DNA from 3 places in the Alteromonas macleodii ATCC 27126 genome. Region 2 is predicted to be linked to each of the others. Evidence: predicted binding sites of a transcription regulator. Region 2 holds the regulator's gene; each other region holds the start of a gene.
The links. The regulator MetJ, encoded in region 2, represses methionine synthesis genes. The targets are predictions, from matches to a motif close to TAGACGTCTAGACGTCTA.
Positions count from the first base shown of each region.

Region 1: a site for MetJ is predicted at 3,179-3,196, ahead of metA (homoserine O-acetyltransferase MetA). Genes of this name have one in related genera too.
Region 3: a site for MetJ is predicted at 5,790-5,807, ahead of msrA (peptide-methionine (S)-S-oxide reductase MsrA). Genes of this name have one in related genera too.

Region 1 covers NC_018632.1:1,157,759-1,164,984, reverse strand. The annotation lists gene metH (methionine synthase) at 1-1,095, opposite strand, end outside; gene MASE_RS04945 (homocysteine S-methyltransferase family protein) at 1,105-2,172, opposite strand; gene metA (homoserine O-acetyltransferase MetA) at 2,176-3,114, opposite strand; gene MASE_RS04935 (DUF2802 domain-containing protein) at 3,225-3,659, opposite strand; gene MASE_RS04930 (chemotaxis protein CheW) at 3,719-4,210, opposite strand; gene MASE_RS04925 (chemotaxis protein CheW) at 4,228-5,034, opposite strand; gene MASE_RS04920 (ParA family protein) at 5,042-5,806, opposite strand; gene MASE_RS04915 (protein-glutamate methylesterase/protein-glutamine glutaminase) at 5,835-6,965, opposite strand; partial or broken gene MASE_RS04910 (chemotaxis protein CheA) at 6,994-7,226, opposite strand, start outside.
Region 2 covers NC_018632.1:4,035,887-4,043,112, reverse strand. The annotation lists gene metF (methylenetetrahydrofolate reductase) at 126-1,013, opposite strand; gene metJ (met regulon transcriptional regulator MetJ) at 1,175-1,507, shown strand; gene MASE_RS17205 (malic enzyme-like NAD(P)-binding protein) at 1,672-2,907, opposite strand; gene MASE_RS17200 (hypothetical protein) at 3,586-3,903, shown strand; gene rpmE (50S ribosomal protein L31) at 4,109-4,321, opposite strand; gene priA (primosomal protein N') at 4,770-6,959, shown strand; gene MASE_RS17180 (cbb3-type cytochrome oxidase assembly protein) at 7,091-7,226, shown strand, end outside.
Region 3 covers NC_018632.1:3,720,063-3,727,288, forward strand. The annotation lists gene MASE_RS15875 (mechanosensitive ion channel family protein) at 1-279, shown strand, start outside; gene MASE_RS15880 (hypothetical protein) at 354-545, opposite strand; gene MASE_RS15885 (DUF2884 family protein) at 892-1,722, shown strand; gene MASE_RS15890 (NAD-dependent epimerase/dehydratase family protein) at 1,889-2,701, shown strand; gene MASE_RS15895 (sodium-dependent transporter) at 2,817-4,238, opposite strand; gene MASE_RS15900 (SDR family NAD(P)-dependent oxidoreductase) at 4,550-5,275, opposite strand; gene MASE_RS15905 (thiol-disulfide oxidoreductase DCC family protein) at 5,265-5,660, opposite strand; gene msrA (peptide-methionine (S)-S-oxide reductase MsrA) at 5,885-6,430, shown strand; gene MASE_RS15915 (hypothetical protein) at 6,532-7,226, opposite strand, start outside.

The DNA.
Region 1 (7,226 bases), 1.8 Mb from region 2:
AAGAAACATTTTTCCTTCGCCGAACAAATCCCCTACTACGTTCATGCCGTCCATTAACGGCCCTTCAATAACATGTAACGGACGCTCAGCTTGTTGACGCGCTTCTTCAGTATCTTCAATGATGTAATCGGTAATGCCTTTAACAAGCGCATGCTCTAAGCGCTTATTCACTTCTTGCTCGCGCCAGGATAAATCTTCCTTTGCGGCCGCTTTACCGTCTCCTTGATAGTTCGGTGCAATATCGAGTAAGCGTTCAGTAGCATCACTTCTGCGGTTTAAAATCACGTCTTCAACCGCATCGCGCAATTCAGCGGGTATTTCGTCGTATACTTCTAGCTGACCTGCATTCACAATAGCCATATCCATACCCGCTCGAATAGCGTGATATAGGAATACCGAGTGCATAGCTTCGCGAACCGGATTGTTCCCTCTGAACGAGAATGAAATATTAGAAAGGCCACCAGAAATATGTGAGTACGGACAGGTTTTACGTATCTCGCGGGTCGCTTCAATAAAATCAACCGCGTAGTTATCGTGCTCTTCAATACCTGTCGCTACAGCAAAAATATTGGGGTCAAAGATAATATCTTCAGGAGGAAAGCCGACTTCTTCTGTCAGCAACTTGTAGCTACGCTGACAAATCTCAACTTTGCGGGCTTGTGTATCGGCCTGGCCGGTCTCGTCAAAGGCCATAACTACGGTTGCAGCACCATAGCGCTTTATTAGCTTGGCTTGGTTTAAGAAGAGCGCTTCCCCTTCTTTTAAGCTAATAGAGTTAACAATCGCTTTGCCCTGCACACACTTAAGCCCTGCTTCGATGATCTCCCATTTAGACGAGTCGATCATAATGGGAACTCGGCTAATATCTGGCTCAGAGGCAATCAGGTTTAAAAAGGTGATCATGGCCTGCTTTGAATCAAGCATGGCCTCATCCATATTGATATCGATGATCTGCGCGCCGTTCTCTACTTGTTGCCTTGCGACATCAAGTGCAGTTTCATAATCGCCTTCAAGAATAAGTCGTTTAAAGCGAGCGGAGCCTGTTACGTTGGTACGCTCACCGATATTAATAAATGTAGAAAATTCTGCGCTCATTATGCCCTCCTAGTGTACAAACGGCTCTAGGCCTGACAAACGCATTTTGGGTTCAAACTTTGGCACTTTTCTTGGCGCAATCCCATTGACCGCGTTAGCAATATCGCGAATGTGTTCCGGCGTACTGCCGCAGCAGCCACCTACAATATTCACTAGCCCAGACTGCGCCCATTCTTTGATGTGCTCGGCCATTTCAGGGCCTTCCATGTCGTATTCACCAAACTCGTTGGGTAAACCAGCGTTAGGGTGCGCTGAAATTAAGCACTCACTAACAGTAGCCACTTCATCTACGTATTGGCGCAGTAAGTCTGGTCCAAGAGCACAGTTTAAGCCGAATGAGAATGGACTGATGTGTCGCATGGAATAATAAAACGCTTCCGCGGTTTGACCAGACAGCGTGCGCCCTGAGGCATCGGTAATCGTGCCAGACACCATAACGGGCAGCGATATACCTAGCTTTTCAAAAACCGACTCTACCGCATAGGCTGCCGCTTTCGCATTAAGTGTATCGAAGATGGTTTCCAGCATGATTAAATCTGCACCGCCTTCAATGAGCGCTTCGGTAGACTCGCTATACGCTTCCACGAGTTCGTCAAAAGTAACATTGCGTTTGCCTGGGTCGTTAACGTCAGGCGAAATTGAAGCAGTGCGGTTTGTTGGCCCAAGTACGCCCGCCACGAAACGGGGTTTGTCGGGTGTCTTTGCTGTGAACTCATCGGCAGCTTTACGCGCCAATTTAGCTGCAGCTAAATTAATGTCACGTGATTGAGCCTGCATATCGTAATCGGCCATAGCGATAGTCGTAGCATTAAACGTATTCGTTTCAATAATGTCCGCGCCAGCCTCAAAGTAATCACAGTGAATTTGATAGATGATATCGGGCTGGGTAAGAACCAACAAATCGTTGTTACCCTTAACATCGCAGTGCCAGTCGGCAAACTGTGTTCCGCGATAATCTTCTTCTTCTAACTTATGGCGCTGGATCATGGTGCCCATGGCGCCATCTAATATAAGGATGCGCTTTTTAGCGGCTTCTGTAAGCGTTGCTTGCGCGCTAGAATTTGGTCTTTGGCTCACGTGCTACCTCTTTGGCTGTGACTTTTCAGCAAGCTGACTTAAATCGTAAGGCGTGGTCTGATAGACATAATAATTCAGCCAGTTTGTAAACAATAGGCTACCGTGTGAGCGCCACTGTACAATAGGAGACTTGGCTGGATCATCCCCTTCAAAATAGTTTTTTGGAATTACTGGCGTTTGTCCCGCGGCAATATCTCGAAAATACTCATCTTTAAGTGTATCTGGATCGTATTCCGGGTGACCCGTTACAAATACCATGCGCTTATCTTCTGACGCCACAATATAAGCGCCTACATCGTCAGACTCTGCAACAACACTAAGTCCATCGACGCTGTTATACAACGAGGTGTTAATATGCCCATAACGGGAATGTGGTGCGTAAAAAGAAGGATCAAAGCCCCTTAATAGCTCATTATTCGGGTCATTCACTTTGTGTTTAAAGACACCTGAAAACTTTTCGTTTCTAAGCTCTCGTGTAATGCCGTAAAAGTGATACATGGCGGCGTGAGCAGCCCAACACAAGTAAAGGGTTGAGTTCACGTGACGCTGCGCCCACTCCAATATGGTGGTCATGGTTTCCCAATACTTTACTTCCTCGTAATCGATAAGCGCGAGAGGCGCACCGGTGACAATGAGGCCATCGTATTTCTTATTCGCTACCGCTGAAAAGTCGTGATAGAAAGCATCCATGTGCGATTGCGGGGTATTCTTCGGCGCTTGATTATCAATTCGAATTAAATCCACGTTTATTTGCAGTGGCGTGTTCGATAACAGGCGAAGTAACTGTACCTCTGTTTCTATCTTGTTCGGCATTAAATTAAGAATACCGACTTCAAGAGGACGAATATCCTGATTGGCAGCCCTGTCCATGTCCATGGTAAAAATATTTTCACCTAGTAGTACATTCTGCGCGGGTAACTGCTCAGGAATACGAATTGGCATAGAGGGCTCCAGTGATAAATTACAATATCTGTATTGTGTCTATAACTGGCGATATGTCAACATCTTTACGTCTAGACGTCTAAACGTTTTTTCTCTGGTGCTCAAAAATACTAATTATTTTGTTTATGCACCATTACCAACATCTCAGCTTCGGCACGAGGAATGTCGCAGGCTTCTATAATTTCATCAATGCTAGCGCCTTGCTTGACTAAGTCCGCCGCACGCTGATATAGGCGTAGGGAAGGATCTTGAAGCTTGAGTTCTCGAAGCTGGTTTTCAATATCAGTTTGCTTTTCGTCTAACTCTTGAAGGTGTCGAGTGATCACCAACGTGCGTGCTTGCGCCTCAGTTTGTTGATTATTTGCATTTTTAGCAAGGGCTTCAGTGCGGGCAATAGCCTCTGCGTTAGCATGTTCGCTTTCGCTTAATGCAGAACGCAACTGCTTAATGTGTGAATACAGCACACCCATCGCGGCGATGAGTATAACTACAAGAATACACAGTATGAGTTCTAATAAGGTAGGTGCAGCAAGCTGCCAATCCATGGACATAACCCTTGGGGAAATGTAGGCAGTATTACAATCAATACCGCCTATTCATTTATTTAGATGTTGCTAAGCTCATCCCACTCTTCGTCGCTTAACAATTTATTAAGATCTACAAGAATAAGCAGTTCGCCGTCGCGATTACTTACACCTTGGATAAACTTAGCACTCTCTTCAGTACCTACGTTAGGGGCACTGTCAATCTCTGAAGATTTCAAGTAAACCACCTCAGCGACACTATCCACCAGAATACCAACCACCTGCTCGTCAGACTCAATAATAACGATACGGGTATTGTCAGTAATTTCTGTTGGCGGTAATCCGAAACGAGCACGTGTATCAATAACCGTTACTACGTTACCACGCAGATTGATAATACCAAGTACATAGTCAGGTGCACCGGGTACAGGGGCTATTTCGGTATAACGCAAGACCTCTTGAACTTGCATCACGTTGATACCGTAAGTTTCTTCACCTAAGCGGTACGTTACCCATTGAAGGACTTCGTCGTTGCTGTCGGTGGCGTTATTATTTATTCTTTCGTCGCTCATGAACCTGGCTCCCAATACTATGGCGTCTGGTCGTTACTGCCTAAGCCTTTGTTAAGCATAGATATTAATTCTTCAACGTCAATTAACGCGCACATTTTTTCTTTAACCATCCCTGCTAACCAGGGACGCTTACCTGTGGACTCGCGCCATTTAACATCATCGGTAGTCAAATTGACCGTATTGACTAGCTTTTCACTAGCCAGACCCCACGCACTTTCCCCTAACATTATAAGATATCGGTAGTTAAGCGATTGTGCGAGGTTTTCGTCATATTTTTCTGGCATTACCCATTTTGCAGAGTCAACAACACTTAGTTTAGACTCTCTGTGCAACATTACACCCATAAACCAATCAGGTTTTCCAAATAAAGGGCCAATCTTCTCAATTTGGTGGATCCCACCTAGCGACGTCAAAGGCACCGCAAGTGTTAACCCTGCAACCTCAAAGAATAGCGCCTGAAAGCGAAAACCGAGAGTATCCTTTAGTGGAACTTTTGTTTTTTCAGCGCGGTTTAACGCAGCTTCTTGTTCATTTTCTACTAAAGTTTCTGCGTGAGACTGTTGCTGTTCATCTTCAATTGTCTCTGCTTTTTGCGTTTCAATTAACGATGTAACCTTTTCCGCTATCGCTTCTTGTTCATTTGATTGCGGCTCACTTTCATTGGCGGTAGAAGCAAGTGCCGTTTCAGCCATCTGCTGAGAAGCCTGCTCGAGCAATTTTGCCGTGCGCGCAGTCACATCTTCCGGTGCTTCTGGCTCTTTGAGGAGACTATCAAGGTATGCCTCCATCACTTCTTCACGGGCAAAAGGCGATTGCTTGCTCATGTTCTCGTTATTTCTCCAATACCGCTAATAGTTTCTCGTACGCAGACACACCACGTGTTTTGGGGTACGCTGCGGAAATGGGAAGCTGTACTAAACTTGCATCCCTGAAGTGCGTGTCGACGGGAATAACCCCTTCCCACACGCGCTCACCATAGTCATTCATTAAGCGCTTTCGCGATGCAAGCGCCGCGTTAGTGCGCTTATCAAACATAGTTGGAATAATCACAGTATCAAAGGATTTGTCCAACGAACGTCCCATAATTTCCATGGTACGAATCATTCTGTCTAGCCCTTTAAGCGCCAGATACTCCGTTTGGGTAGGCACAATAACCTTGTCACACGCTGCAAGAGCGTTAACCATCAGCACCCCAAGCACTGGAGGGCAATCGATGATAGCAACATCGAATTCCCCTGCGATTTTTGCCAACGCTTTTTTTAGGACTAAGCCCATACCTTGTTCGCTACCCATCGTTCTATCTAAGGTCGCGAGCGCCATTGTTGCAGGAAGCACATATAAGTTGTCTAACTTTGTCGGGCAAAGACAATCCATAACATTATCGGCCGTAATGTCATTAGACTTAATAAAAATATCGTAAACTGAATGACTTGACGCTTCTGCATCGATACCGAAGTAATAACTCAGCGATGCATGTGGATCAGTATCAATCATGAGCACTCGCTTGCCTTGCTGTGCAAGCAAGCCGCCAAGGCTCACCGTAGTGGTAGTCTTTCCTACACCACCTTTCTGATTCGCTACTGTCCACACTTTCATATTTGCTGTTCCATTACTTTTCAAACTGCTATCGCATTTCGGTTTGAACGCAACTGCTCATATCATCAATGTTTATATTTTTACTGGATATATTGGCAACGGCTACAGCTTGAGGCATACCGTACACAACACAGGAATCTTGGTCTTGAGCCCAAATCGTTGCGCCTTTTTCCTTGAGCATTCGGCATCCTTCTCTGCCGTCAGCCCCCATACCCGTTAATATAATTCCTAATACATCCCCACCATAAGCTTTAGCCAGAGAACTGAAAGTGAGATCAACACTGGGCTTATAATTCACCTTGTCACTCGCACTTGCATCAACAATGGCAATGCGTTTATTCGCACCTATGGTTTCTAGCAACATTTGCTTCCCACCGGGAGCAAGATACGCATGACCTGGTTTTAGAATGTCGCCGTGCTCGGCTTCTTTTACTCTAATCTTACAGTTTGTGTCTAAACGCTGTGCAAATGCCGTAGTAAATGTTCCTGGCATGTGTTGTACAAGCAAAATGGGGTATGGAAACTCTGCAGGTAAAGGAGACAGCACTTTTTGAAGCGCCACAGGCCCGCCTGTAGAAGCCCCAATTGCCAAACACTTGTAGTGCTTTCCCGTCGCTCTTACAGACGAAACGGTTGGTTGTTTAGCTGCGTCTTTATGCCCTGATAGCAACCCTGATGTTTTAAAAAACGCCTGCTTTGGCGCATTATCAGGAAGCTTTCTTGCCTCTGTAGAGCGAAACGACGGACGCTTAAGACCAATACCACGACGCGCTATTAAGCGTACTTTTGTACACAACAAGCGCGATGCGTCTTTTCTGTCCTGCGCGATATCTTCAAATTTCTTAGGTAAGAAATCGAGCGCGCCCGCTTCTAACGCATCTAATGTCGCTTGCGCACCATGATGCGTAAGCGAAGAAAACATAAGAATAGGTGTAGGCCGTTTGTCCATTATGGCCTTTACAGCTGAAATGCCGTCCATGACAGGCATTTCAACATCCATCGTTATCACATCCGGCTTAAGCGCTTCTGCTTTTTCAAGTGCATCGCGCCCATTTCTCGCTTCCCCAACAACTTCAAGTTCCCTATCGCCATCGAGTATTTCTTTTACTCGACGACGATAAAAAGTCGAGTCGTCCACGACAAGGACTTTAAAGACCATGGATTATTATTCCTGTTAATTCATCGCCTTACTTGATGGGTTTACGCGCATACCGTTTAAGCAGGCTCGGAATATCTAAAATTAGTGCAATTCCACCGTCTGATGTAATCGTGGCTCCCGCCATACCAGGCGTGCCTTGCAATAATGCATCAAGAGGTTTAATAACCACTTCTTCTTGGCCTATTAGCGCGTCTACTACGAATCCTACTTGTTGTGTACCAATTTGCACTACAACAACGTGTCCCTTTTCTCTATCGATGT
Region 2 (7,226 bases):
GGTAACTGCGGGTGGCCTTGGTGGCAAAGTTTAATGCAGGCTTTATACAACAAAGGCGCATTGACTGCGCCTTTTGTGGAGTGCTTCGTTAAAAAACGCAAGCACGGTCCTGATTGTCGTATGTATTAAGCGCCTGAACGCACGCCGAGCATGTGGCAGATGGCGTAGCTTAATTCACTACGGTTCAACGTATAGAAATGGAAGTGTTTTACCCCTTCTTTAGCGAGTACTTTAACTTGGTCCATAGCAATGTTAGCGCCTATAAGATTACGGGTAGCTTGGTCGTCGGCATCAAGGCCGTCGAACATTTTGTGTAACCATCCCGGCACATGAACATTTGTGAACCCCGCAAATTTCACCAGTGTTTGGTAGTTGGTTACCGGCAAAATACCCGGAACGATATCTAAGTCGACACCCGCTGCGGCTGCACGGTCTCTAAATCGAAGGTACACACTCGTATCGAAAAAGAACTGGGTTATCGCTTCTGTGGCACCTGCTTCTGCTTTGCGCTTAAGGTTTAGTAAATCAAACTGCGCATTTGGTGCTTCAGGGTGCTTCTCTGGATAGGCAGCAACAGAAATATCAAAATCGGCAACGTCTTTTAGCAAGGCAACAAGATCAGAGGCATACATCTCTGTCTTTTCTACTCCTGGCGGTAAATCGCCACGAAGCGCAACAATACGGCGAATACCTGAGTCCCAGTAGTCTTTTGCAATTTGCTTAAGCTCATCACGGCTAGCATCAACACAGGTCAAGTGAGGAACCGCCGCGACACCGGTTTGCTGCTGAATGCGTTTTACAACGTCGTGGGTTCTGTCACGCTCACCGCTATTCGCGCCGTAGGTTACCGACATGTAGCTTGGCTTTAGTGGCGCTAGACGTTCAACTGACTTCCACAGGGTCTGTTCCATGGCTTCCGTTTTAGGCGGAAAGAATTCAAAAGATACATCAATATCACGCAGTTCCGACAGGGACTGGTTTAATGCATCGATACCTTGTGCGTAAGAAACCATGGCTTTTTCTCTCAAAAATGTATTCTTATAGACGTTTAGACGTCTAAATTAAAGAATATATGTCTAGACGTCAAGAGGTTTACACTGCTCAATTGACCTTTTCGTGAACTTGTTTAGAATTTCTCTTCATAACATAAAAAAGAGTAGACCGAGTTAGTACAATGGCAGAATGGAACGGTAAATATATTCACCCCTACGCAGAGCATGGCAAGAAGAGCGAACAGGTAAAGAAAGTCACTGTCTCTATACCTATTAATGTGCTTAAGGCGCTTACTGATGAGCGTACTCGCCGCCAAATCAATAATTTGCGTCACGCCACTAATTCAGAACTGTTGTGTGAAGCATTTTTGCATGCGTTTACCGGTCAACCATTGCCTAACGATGATGACCTGCGCAAAGACAATCCTAATCGCGTACCGGCTGAAGCAAGACGCATTATGGAAGAAATGGGCATTGATCCAAGCTTCGAAAACGATGTGTCGGAAGACGACTGATATTTGGTATTAAAGAGAAACGGCGCTTTGTTATAAGTTATTGCTAGTTGATAACCTACAACACGGCGCCGTTTTTTATGTACTTGTATTCTCGAAGCGCACTTTTTAGCAAATAAAGGTTGAGCACTAGCCCCTCCATTTTTTTTGCCTTATGCGCCAGAATTTTATTCTTCTGGGCTTTCAGGCACGCGTGCAACGCCAGATTCAATCGCAGCCTTAGATACGGCGGTAGCAATACGCTCGCATAAACGCGGATCCATAGGTTTAGGAATAATGTATTCCTTACCAAATGTCAGACTAGTACTCTTACTGGCAGCTAGTACTTCTTCTGGTACAGGCTCTTTCGTAATAGCACGAAGGGCTTCTACTGCTGCTACTTTCATTTCATCGTTGATGGCCGTTGCACGAACATCTAGCGCGCCACGGAAAATAAACGGGAAGCACAGTACGTTATTTACTTGGTTAGGGTAGTCCGAACGTCCAGTGGCCATAATAAGATCTTTACGTACTTCGTGAGCAAGTTCAGGCTTTATCTCAGGGTCTGGGTTAGAACATGCAAATACAATTGGGTTTTCAGCCATCAAGGCCAGTGTTTCTGGTGGTAAAACATCCGGTCCAGACACACCAACAAAAATATCCGCACCTTCCATTACATCTTCAAGCGTACGCTTGTCAGTATTGTTAGCAAATAGCTTTTTATGCTCAGTTAAGTCTTCGCGACGAGTATGGATAACGCCTTTTCTGTCTAGCATATAAATACGTTCGCGCTGGGCACCACACTTAATAAGCAGTTCCATACAAGCGACCGCTGCTGCACCGGCACCCATACACACAATTTTAGCGCTCTCTATGCTTTTACCCTGAATTTCCAGAGCATTAAGCATGCCCGCTGCAGTTACAATAGCGGTACCGTGCTGATCATCATGGAATACCGGAATTTTACAGCGCTTAATTAGCTCTTGTTCAATCTCAAAGCATTCAGGCGCTTTAATGTCTTCTAAGTTAATGCCGCCAAATGTGTCAGCGATATTCGCTACCGTATTAATGAACTCTTCGGTTGTACGATGCTTCACCTCAATGTCAATGGCATCCAGGCCAGCAAAGCGTTTAAACAGAAGGGCTTTACCTTCCATAACAGGTTTCGATGCCAGTGGGCCTAGGTTACCCAGCCCTAAAATCGCGGTTCCGTTACTGATAACGGCAACCAGGTTTCCTTTACCCGTGTACTTATAGGCGTTATCTGCATCTTCGGCAATTTCTCTGACCGGCTCGGCAACGCCTGGGCTATAGGCAAGAGCAAGGTCATCGACGCTGTCGGCTGGTTTAGATAACTCTACGCGGATTTTTCCAGGTGTGGGTTTGGCGTGATAGTCGAGTGCGCGTTGTCTAAAATCTGACATGTAAAAAGGTATCCTTAGATGTAGGGTTCATCGGTGTTTTCGTTCACGCTCTGTAGCTATTTTATTGTCGTTATAGTTATAGGTAGATAAACGTAAGCGCGTTACAACCAAGTAATGACAAAGTGATTATAAATAGTTGTTAGCACTAGGGCTTGTTGATCTTTGTTTTACAGCAATCATCAATAGGCCCCAAGGTGGCATGTGGAAAAGCAGACTAGGCGTTAACCTTTACTGATTTTGCTCACATACCTTAATGGATACAAGCCTCTGGTTTATGTACCCAAAAGCGCCACAAGTCTTGAAAGTCATGCATTATTCACAGAATTAATGCTCAGTATCAAAGTGCCGATCACAACTCTAACACAGCCAATCACTGTGTACATATCTGATCAGAATTCTCATATACCAATGTAGGTTAGGCATACTAATTAGACCAGTAAAATGGGGCTATAATTGCCATTCATGCTATTTATTTTGACTTGTTATAACATTCTGTAGGTCTATTGTGTGGAGGGGGAAAATAAAGCTATCAAAGGGATCTACGTTCTCATAAATGCATTGGACAGAAACCCAAATCAGGAAAATAGAACGCAGGGAGACACCTCGTTAATTCTCCATCCAATATTTCTGATAAAATCCTGTGAAAGCCCACTCAAAATTCGCGCTGAAGGCGAGGATATGACAGAAAGAAAACTAATAACCGTGCTAACCGATGTGTGTGAAAGCGTAAAATCTACCAATAATGGATTTGTTTGGCTAACTCACGTAGGACATTGGAGAGCGCCGCAAGTGATTGCCGTGTTTAATACTGAGCAGGAGAAGCAGCGGGCGTTAACTAATGGTTGGGATATAGACTTCATAAACCAAGTGAATATTGCTTTGGCGTCAATTAAGTCAGCACCCGTTGGTATTTATTTTGATAGCGAAGAAGAGTGTAAGAAAGTGAGTGGCGGCAATTGGGATAGGCATTTATCTAATGTTAAAAACCTTCACTGAGTTCAGGTTACGCTGGATGTTGTAAATTAAGCTAAAAACGTTTTCAGAAAGGCGAGTTGCAGGGCTTGTTACACTGGCTAGGTACAGGCCTGACGTAGGATAACGGCGGTAAAGCGCTGTTTGGCACACCTTGTTTGTGTGAAGCGTGAATTTTAAGCAATAAAAAAGCGCCATAAAGGCGCTTTTTTTGAACTCGATATCAGGCTTACTTTTTGCCCAATGCACCGAAACGCTTCTTGAAGCGATCAACACGACCACCAGTGTCAACGTTACGTTGCTTACCAGTGTAGAATGGGTGACATGAAGAACATACGTCTAGGTTGATGTCTTTACCAAGCGTAGAACGAATGTTCATTACGTTACCACATGAGCAAGTTGCTGTGATTTCTTCGTATTTTGGGTGGATATCTTGTTTCATTGGGTTACCTCACATAATAAGGCCGTATCGCTATACAACCCGAAGTCGCACACCATACGTTACTTAATTCAAATGATAAGTCGTTCAAAGAACAGCCTATCGCAAAAGAGCGGCGCATAATAAAGGATGGCAGGGCCTTGATCAAGCGGTTTTTGGCCAAATGCTAAACAAGAGAGCTAGACAAGGTAGCCGTATAAAAAGATAGCCTTATAAAAAGGCCAAACAAAAAACATTCCTTTTATGCTTACCTGTAAAGTATGTTTAAATATTTGTCTTTCAAGGCTGGGCCAGATGCTCTAGTGGCAAAATGTGTAGCTAGCTGTTAGCAGCTCAACTTGCTGTAACGTATAGGTCTGCAAGAAGCCTCAGTATAATTAGTTTCAACATAAGAAGCTTAGTAAGCGCATTACGCGCTGTAACAATCGTCAAATAAGGTAGATCCTTCGCAATGGCCTTTATCCAAGTTGCCGTGCCAGTGCCACTGCGCCAACTTTTCACGTATACCCACGATAACGCACTAAGTGCGGGTGTAAGAGTGGTTGTGCCTTTCGGTCCGCGCAAACTTGTGGGCGTAGTTGTTGAAACCCTACACAAACCTGAAAGCGACATTGAAAACTCCAACAAGCTAAAAGCTATTGAGTCGGTACTGGACGATAGCCCTATTATAGATGGGGTGTTGTTGAAAATGGCCCAATGGCTGTGGCAGTACTATCATCATGCGCCGGGTGAAGTGTTGCACGCCATGCTGCCTGTATTATTGCGCAAAGGCGAGTCAGCAGCGCCAACACCTCAAGACATGTTAATGCTTACCGAAGAAGGTAAGCAAACGACTGCAGACACGTTATCGCGGGCGCCTAAACAACAAGCCTGTTTTACTGCAATGGCTGGTGGTGCATTATTAGCGTCCCAAGCGCGCAAGCAGTATGGCGCACCTGCGGTCAAAGCGCTCGTCGAAAAGTCATTGATAAGCATTGAAGAAGTCGCGCCTGAATTTAAGTCAGGCAGTTGGCTTGCCTCGTTATCGGTGTCTGAAAAGCCAATTCCAGATACTGAGCAGTCGGTTGCCATTGCCGCGCTAAACCGTCAGCAGGGCAATTTCGCTGTAAGTTTGCTTGAAGGGGTTACCGGTAGCGGTAAAACGGAAGTGTACCTTCAAGCCATCGAACCCTTACTGCGCGACGGAAAACAAGTGCTTATACTTGTGCCAGAAATTGGGCTTACGCCGCAAACGGTGTCACGCTTTGAAAAGCGCTTTGGTATTGCAGTGGGCGTTTTACACTCTCAGCTTTCTGATAAAGAACGGCTACAGGTGTGGCAGCGAGCAAAAGCAGGTGAACTCGGGATAATCATCGGTACCCGTTCAGCTATTTTCACTCCGCTGCACAACCCCGGCATGCTGATTGTGGATGAAGAGCACGACGAGTCTTTTAAACAACAAGATGGACTTCGCTATCACGCCCGTGACCTAGCAGCTATGCGGGCTAAGCAGCACAATATTCCTCTTTTATTAGGCAGCGCCACGCCCGCACTCGAAACACTTAATAATGCGCTAAGCGGTCGCTATGCCCATTTGCAGTTAACTAAGCGAGCGGGAGGTGCGAAAAGCACGCATCAGCATGTGTTGGACGCGCGTGACCAACCCATTCACTACGGTATTTCGCAAGGCTTGCTAACAATAATGCGCCAGCATATCAACGCGGGAAATCAGGTATTGGTGTTTGTGAATCGCAGAGGCTATGCGCCAGCGCTGCTTTGCCATCACTGCGGCGAAACCGTCATGTGTAAGCGTTGTGACCGTCCTTATACTGTGCATAAAGCGCAGAACCGTTTACAGTGTCATCACTGCGGCGGTATGCGCTCAATGCCATCAAACTGCGAAGCGTGCCATCACAATGAATTAGTTACGGCGGGTACGGGAACAGAGCAAGTTGAGCAAGGGCTTGCAAGTTTATTTCCCGGTGTTAAACAGGTACGAATAGACAGTGATACCGTGCGGGGCAAAGATAAACTGCACCAAACACTGGATGCAATAAACCGCCAAGAGTACCAGCTTCTGGTAGGTACCCAAATACTATCAAAAGGTCACCATTTTCCGCATGTAACCTTGGTGGCGGTGCTAGATTGTGATGGTGCACTTTTTAGTGCCGATTTTAGAGCACCAGAAAAGCTCGCTCAGCTTGTAACTCAGCTTGCTGGAAGAGCAGGGCGCGCCAGTAAACCTGGTGAGATGTGGCTTCAAACACACAACCCTCATCACCCTTTGCTACAAGATTTAGTGCACAATGGCTATGGGCATTTCGCCAGACACGCTTTAATGGAGCGAAAAGCGGCAGGGCTTCCCCCATTTATTAGCCAGTTTGTCATTCGCGCAGAAGCGACCGACAGCAGTTTGGCCTATCGCTTTTTACAAGACAGTAAGCAAGTATTTCTCCAGCAGCATGCCATTGAGCTAAATGGCCCGTTTCCTTGTTTGATTGAAAAGCGGCAAGGCAGGTTTCGGTTTATGCTGGTATGCAGCCATGAAAAGCGTGCGCCGCTTCACAATGCGCTGCGTTTGGCGCTGCCATTTTTACAGGCGTTGCCACAGGCAATGAAGGTAAGGTGGTCGATAGATATTGATCCTACCGATTTCAGTTAGCTTGTTGGGTAGCAATACGTTAAAATTTCTGCAGGATTGAAGTGCAGGAAAGCTGCTTCTTCATAAAGATTTGGTATATGACGTTTTCTTACGCATACAAACAACGATAACAAGTAGGAATATTGCCGACTATGGCTCAACGCGATTATGTCTCTCGTGGACGCTCTCCTCAAAAAAAGAAGCCTGCTGGTAAAGGTAGAAAACCGGCCAGAAGCGCTCAATCAAATGCGCAATCTAACGCCCCGGTTTCTGGAAAACTTCCTATTG
Region 3 (7,226 bases), 320 kb from region 2:
CTGACCCTAATGGTTAGGCAGCTACCGCCTAATGAGCTTGGTTTACCTTTAGAAATTTACTGCTTCAGTGCACAAAAGGAATGGGTGAGGTACGAAAAAGTACAGGCGGATATTTTCGACCACGTTATGGCTATGCTGGATTTGTTCGATTTACGTGCTTATCAACGTGATGGACATTTGTCGCTGCTTGCCCATCGCGAACAAAGCGCTTATAGAAATAGTCCCGAAAGCGACAATGCGCCTGAGGATGCTCAGGAGAAGAGCGAACCTAATCGATAAGGCAGTGATGAATAAAGACTTGTTCAAGACGAAAAAAACCGGCTGAGATAGCCGGTTTTTTTAATGCTTATCGCTTAAGCCAATGCGTAGGCCATCAGTAAGCAAAGTACTAAACCAGTAACGCCAAAAAAACCGTACTCGATTTTTTCCTGCATACCTTCAGCACCTGCTTTAGCAGTCATAAAGCCCATAACGATGCTGCTTAGCCCTAGCGTAAAGGCAATTAGCGCAACACCAAACATAATTGCATTAATCCAATCAGCCATTGTGATAACCCCTTAAAAATATTGGCGGTATTATGCACCAATAAATAAGATTTAACCATGCTTGGATTGGCTTAAATGTACCGCTATTGGTATTAATTGATCTTAGTCAAAACTACTAATTAGTTGGTAATCTCACTAAATAGTGTATTTAGCAGAGCATAAAGAAATCATCAAATATTACTAACCATTTGAAAGATATAGACTTTAAATATTGGCAAGGCCATTGCTCTACCTTAGGTATAACAGCGAGTATCGTTAGCGTCTATCTGACAGTGACACTACAACGCATTGCAGTTTGCTTCGAGCACTTTCGTTAACGCGTCACACGTAAATTAAGGAATGAACAATGTCTAAGAAACTATTACTTTCAGTTGCCCTTACCAGTGCTTTAATGAGCGGCCACGCATTTGCGCATGACAGCAGCTTTCAAAACAACAGTTGTGACATGGAGCTTGATGGTCATATTCAATATTACCAAGGTGACCTAACGGTACAGATGGACAATGGCTCAGTGATGACGATTGACTCCCATCACAATATGACCATTAACGGCGAACCAGTATCGCTTGACAGCGAACAACAGCGCTGGGTAAGTGAATATTACAACAACATTGATATCGCCATCCCTATGACCTTGAATATCGCCAGTGAAGGGCTGCAAATTGCCAACGTGGCAGTGACTGAAGTATTTACTGAACTGTTAGGCGGCGATCAAATGGGTGACGATTTTCGTGAACTGTTCGACTCACTTGAAACCAAACTAAACACTTCATTCTATGATGACGCAGGCAATATTCGCGTTGATTCAACTAAATTCGATGAGCCAGGTTGGTTTGACGAAAGCTGGGAGCAAGAATTCGAAGCGCAAATTGAGTCTTTAATCAGTGAGTCTATGGGTAGAATACTTATTGCCGTAGGAACACAAATGTTGTGGGAAGGCGGTGATATGTCTGAGTTTGAGCAAAAGATGGAGCGCTGGGGTGAAGATTTAGAATATCGCTTAGAAAGCCAAGCGGCTGCGCTAGAAGAAAAAGGCGATGCATTGTGTAAGGTACTGAAGAAAGCGGATTATGCCGAAGGCAAAATGCAGGCATCCATATCTGGGCTAGATGACTTGAACCTGCTAGATATTGATCAAGACAATCACCATGACCACAACGACGAAATGAAAATGTAGTTGGAGCATTTAGCTAACTAAACGCGCAAAACGAAACGACTTGCAACTCTAACCACTCACCTTAGAAAACCGACTGTAACCCAGTCGGTTTTTCATTTTTACAGTTAACGACAACCGCCCTCCAATTAATGTACTCTTAAGCCCTAAACAAAGGGGTATTTAATCGATGACTCAAAATGTAGTAATTAGTGGCTACGGCTGGTTAGCCAGCTATGTGGGCAACGCACTTTCAGGCAAGGTCAATATTGTTGGCACCACTCGAAGCCAACAGAAACGTCTCGCGTTACAAGACCAAGGTATCACCGCAATTGAATATGCCCTGGGCGAAGATACATCAGCGCTTTGTAACCATTTGCCAAACGCTACCTTGTTGCTAAATATTCCCCCTGGCAGGAGAAACACAGATCTCGCGTCATACACCAACAATATGCTGCAGTTGATAGACGCAGCCATCAGCGTAAAGGTGGCGCATATCGTGTTTATCAGCACCACGTCGGTTTACGGCGATGCAACAAACGAGGTAGTGTCCGAAGTTAGCACTACACAGCCGCAAACAGCCTCGGCCAAAGCCCACGTGACTATTGAAGACTATTTATTGTCTAAGCGAGGTAAGGTTGATATCAGTATTGTTCGCCTAGCCGGTTTAGTAGGCCCAGACCGTCACCCCGCCCGCTCGTTAAGTGGAAAACAGTTAGATGCAGGAAATAAGCGAATAAACCTTGTACATGTGTACGACATTGTATCTGCGCTGACGACCATCATTTGTGGCAAGCCGCTTAACGATGTTATTCACCTTTGCAGCTTGTCTCATCCTAAGCGCGGTATTTATTACGTGGATGCAGCGAAGGCGATGGATATTGATGCTCCTCGCTTTTCTGATACTGAAGCAGAACCTGCTGGCAAAGTGATTGACGCCGCACAAAGCTGGGCAAGGCTAAATATTACACCAGAGTATAGCGACCCCTATCGCATGTTTTAGGCTTTACACTTAGTGTAAAATACACACTCTGACACAAACAAAAACGGCAAGCTTTAGGCTTGCCGTTTTTAAGTTGAGCTCACTGCTAGCTCACGTCATTTCTTGTAAAACCTGACTATCCGAATAGGCTCAACCCGAAGTATTTTACCGCTACCGTGTTTACAAAAATCACGAGTAAAATAAGCGGAATAAAGGTTTTAAGCGAAATATCCACGTACTTTTCAAACCAGCTGCCTTTGTAACCACTGCTGCCCTCTTCCAAAGAAGCATTGAAGTTTGCACTCTTCCAACGATAAATAACAAACAAACAAATTAGCAAGCCGTTTAAAGGCAAAATCGTGTCGTAGAACACATCGTAAATGACATCAAACAGTGATTTATCTGCGCCAGCGTAGTGCATAAAGGACGTAAGCATATCAACTTTACCGAATGACAACGCACTTAGGATGGCTAGCAAAATCATAATACTTCCTAGCGACCCAAGCGCCCATTTACGGCTTACACCTTTTTCATCCATAAGCGCCGCAACAGGTACTTCAAAAATAGACACTAGCGACGTAATTGCCGCAAAGAACACTAATAAGAAGAACAAGCTAGCGACAATCGATGCGCCCATATATCCAATCGAATCTTGTAACGCTAGAAAGATACTAGGTAGATAAGTAAAAATCATACCCACTGACGATTCACTTAAATCATCAGGGTTAATGTCTGGGTTAAAAGAGAAGATGGCAGGAAGGATCATCAAACCCGCAGTGAACGCCACGGCCGTGTCTGTTAACGCCACCAGCTTGGCAGCGCTCGGTACATCTGCACGCTTATCAATGTAGCTACCATAGGTAATAAGAATACCCATACCCAACGATAGAGAGAAAAAGGCCTGCGATAGCGCACCATTCACCACTTCAGCAGTGATTTTTGAAAACTCAGGAACGATGTAGAACTCAACGCCAGCCATCGCATTTTCGCGGGTTAATACGAAGATAACGAGACCGATAAGCATCACGAAAAGCGCAGGCATGAGCAGCTTTGCCGCTTTTTCTATCCCTTCTTTTACACCGCCTTGAAGGATGAGGTAGACCACACCAACAACGGCCGCCATATATAAAAAGATGGCTTCTGAGTTAATAAACAGCCCAAAGGTTTCTGGGTTAGCTAACTTGTCTAGATTTCCGCTTACTGCTTCGAACAAATAGCCGAAAAGCCACACAGTAATAACCATGTAGAAAACGGCAATCATGAACGGCGTAGCAATAGCTAGCCACCCCGCGACTTTCCATTTCTTTTCATTACCGCTTATATCACTGTATGCACCAAGCGGGTCTTTTTTAGCATGGCGACCAACTGACATTTCCGCCAGCATTACCGGTAAACAAATGGCAAAAACGAAAATAGCGTACATTAAAAGAAATGCACCACCGCCATTTTTAGCTGCACCGACAGGAAACCCTACCAAATTACCTATGCCTACCGCAGAACCTGCAGCAGCCAAAATAAAACCTATGCGCGATCCGAACTGTTCTCTGGCCCCGCTCATATCCCTTCCTCTTGTTGAGTTATTGTTATAGCAGTTCGCCGTATCACGCCTTGTGATGCACAAACACGTCGTGAGCTCACAATTTATGCTGGTTGTCGGTACTTACTATTCGTAAGAATCAAGCCGAGCGAACTGGTATTATTTATTATCAGGATGGCGTTTGTTGTTATGACTCACGTGTGGCGTCAACGCGTTGTATTGCTACCTCTATGGGCTTATCAATACGCTGCACCATTCCCAAAAATAGCATGGTAACAGCAGTGAAATAAAAAGTCTTGATGTTGGACTTGCTGAAATGATGTTAGACCGTATCACCAAGTTACCACTTCGCCATTCCAGTCGATAAAATGACAAGCTTGGTCTCGATTAAGCGCCGAAAGGTGGTGAATGAGCTGTTTAGCGGTAAACTCAGGCGTGAACAATTTCTTGGCGGCGACGTTCTTTTGAAAAGGCTTAGAAAGCCCCGTATCAACCGTCCCAGGGTGATAACAAACAAGCATCACGTCTTTCAATCTGCGCTTGTATTCTACCGACGCTGTTTTAACCAACATGTTGAGCGCCGCTTTCGACGCGCGGTAGCCGTACCACCCGCCAAGTCCATTATCTGAAATACTCCCTACTCTCGCGCTTAAGCAAACAAGGGTTGAGCCTTCTTTACTCATAATATTCACCAAATGCTTGAGCCACATTGCGGGAATAATGCTGTTAGTCGAAAAATAAGCCGCTAAGGCCTGCTCGCTGACATCTTCCAAACGTTTTTCAGGATGAATGCCATCGCTTTCGCGGTGTAGAAAGCCTGTTGTGATAACTACCGTAGTTAACACAACCTGCTGTTCAGCCAGCTGTTCAACAAATTCGCTAATGTGCCTATCGTCCTGTTCGGCCAGCTGATGATAGGTAACATCCCCAGAATGATTGGTGTCAGATAAAGGGGCGCGACTAACCGCAAACACCCTAGCACCATCACTGCTATATTGCTCAATAAGCGCAGACGCAATACCGCCCGACGCGCCCACTATAAGGACGTTATTTTTCACTGGCTTCTCCTGGTATGCAGCGATCGCACTGGCGTTTTTTACCTGTTAACAGGTATGAAATGGTGTATCTATGCTTTGCGAATACATTGTAGAAAGCATCGGCTACATAACGAATAACAGGCCAGCGAAGCGGTGCATATAGCCAACCCATGCCCACGGCTTTCCATGCTTCATGAGTGACATCAAGGCCAGTTATCAACGTCCCGTCTTCACGAAGTCCGTGAATTCTTGCATTGAGTGCATGCCAATCCATGGTTGGATAACGGTTCGAAAAATCGGGGGCCTGAATATCTACCAATGTTAATTTGTTGTGCTTGTCTCTTTTTCTTAAATGACGCATTTCAGCGATACACAACGGACAATACCCGTCATAGAAAATAATCACGACTGAATACCTCTGCCAAATTTTGAACACGTTTATACGCATTCTTACCAGTTGCAAACTGCTTGAAAGAAAGCAGCTAGCCTCACATGTTAAAACCTTTCACTCAGCTCGCACATTATTCTTATTTAATATTCGTTTATACGATAAAAAAACACGCTTGGATGACTTGTGTTGTGACCTACCCGCACCCACACTACAGACAAAGATTAAGAGAGGTTTTTACTATGGCAAATTTACAAGTCGCCACATTGGCAGGCGGATGCTTTTGGTGTATCGAATCAGCGTTTAATAGCGTTGAAGGCGTGGAAAAAGCAATTTCTGGCTATGCTGGAGGCGAAAAGGCCGATCCAACCTATGAAGAGGTATGCAAAGGAAATACTGGCCATGCTGAAGTGGTACAAGTGACATTTGATGCCGACAGCATTAGCTACCGAGAGATACTAGAAATTTTCTTTGCGCTGCATAACCCTACACAGCTTAACAGACAGGGCAATGATGTAGGAACACAGTATCGCAGCGCGGTTTTCTATCACGATGATACACAAAAAGCTGAAGCAGAAAAAATTATCGCAGAAATCACAGAAGAAGAGATTTGGCCCGATCCCGTAGTGACTGAAATAGTAGCAGTAAATAACTACTACGACGCCGAAGACTACCACCAAGATTACTTCAAAAATAATCCACAAAACCAATATTGCTCTATGGTGGTGGCGCCTAAACTTGCGAAGTTCAAAAAAACCTTCGCTTCTCGACTTCGCAGCGACGCATAGATAAAACAGCGATATTAAGCGCGCTATCAATAGCGTTAGCCAACAATAAAAAGGGTTGCTTAAAAGCAACCCTTTGGTTTTTCAATCTATTCGTTTTCTTATTATTCAAACCAAACGCTGTTAATTTCTAGTGGAAATAATAAAGGCGCTAAGTCTTCATAACGCTTCTTATGCGCTTCACACGTCGCGTTTTTAAGGTAGTTTTTCTCCCAAGGATCGTTAATGATCCACAAGGTATTTTCAATGGTCACTAATCCTTCCATCGACGAATTATCCATTGTGTACTGTTCGCAACTCTGATCGCCGGCAACGTCGAAAGTAATAGGGATACGCGTTGTTGGCTTACTGCCACTCACATCAATTACCCACAGTTCATTGTCGTTTCTTGCTGCGCCAAACAAATAGGATGCGCCCGTTGAATGAGTATATAACGCCAGTCCATTGATAGGATGATTACCTGAAGTAAACGAAGGAAGTTGAAGGTTAGGCTCGCTCACTGTGGCAAAATCATTCGACGAGAAAAAGTCTTCATCAACAGCCAATGTAAAAATTCTTGGCTGTCCTGCTTTATCTTTCTCTAGCGCCAGATATAACGTGCCGTCTTCAGCCATCGTCAACCCTTCAATGCCGTCGTTAGGAAAATTACCTACTTCAAAATCGTTGGGAAACTGAAGAGGTCGCACATCCGACATTTCAACCGAGCCATTATCTTTTCGTGTCAATTTTACCAACAAGGTAGGGTAATCTGTTGACCCTGTTTCCTCGTATTTGGATTCACAGCGAGGGCTTAATGCGC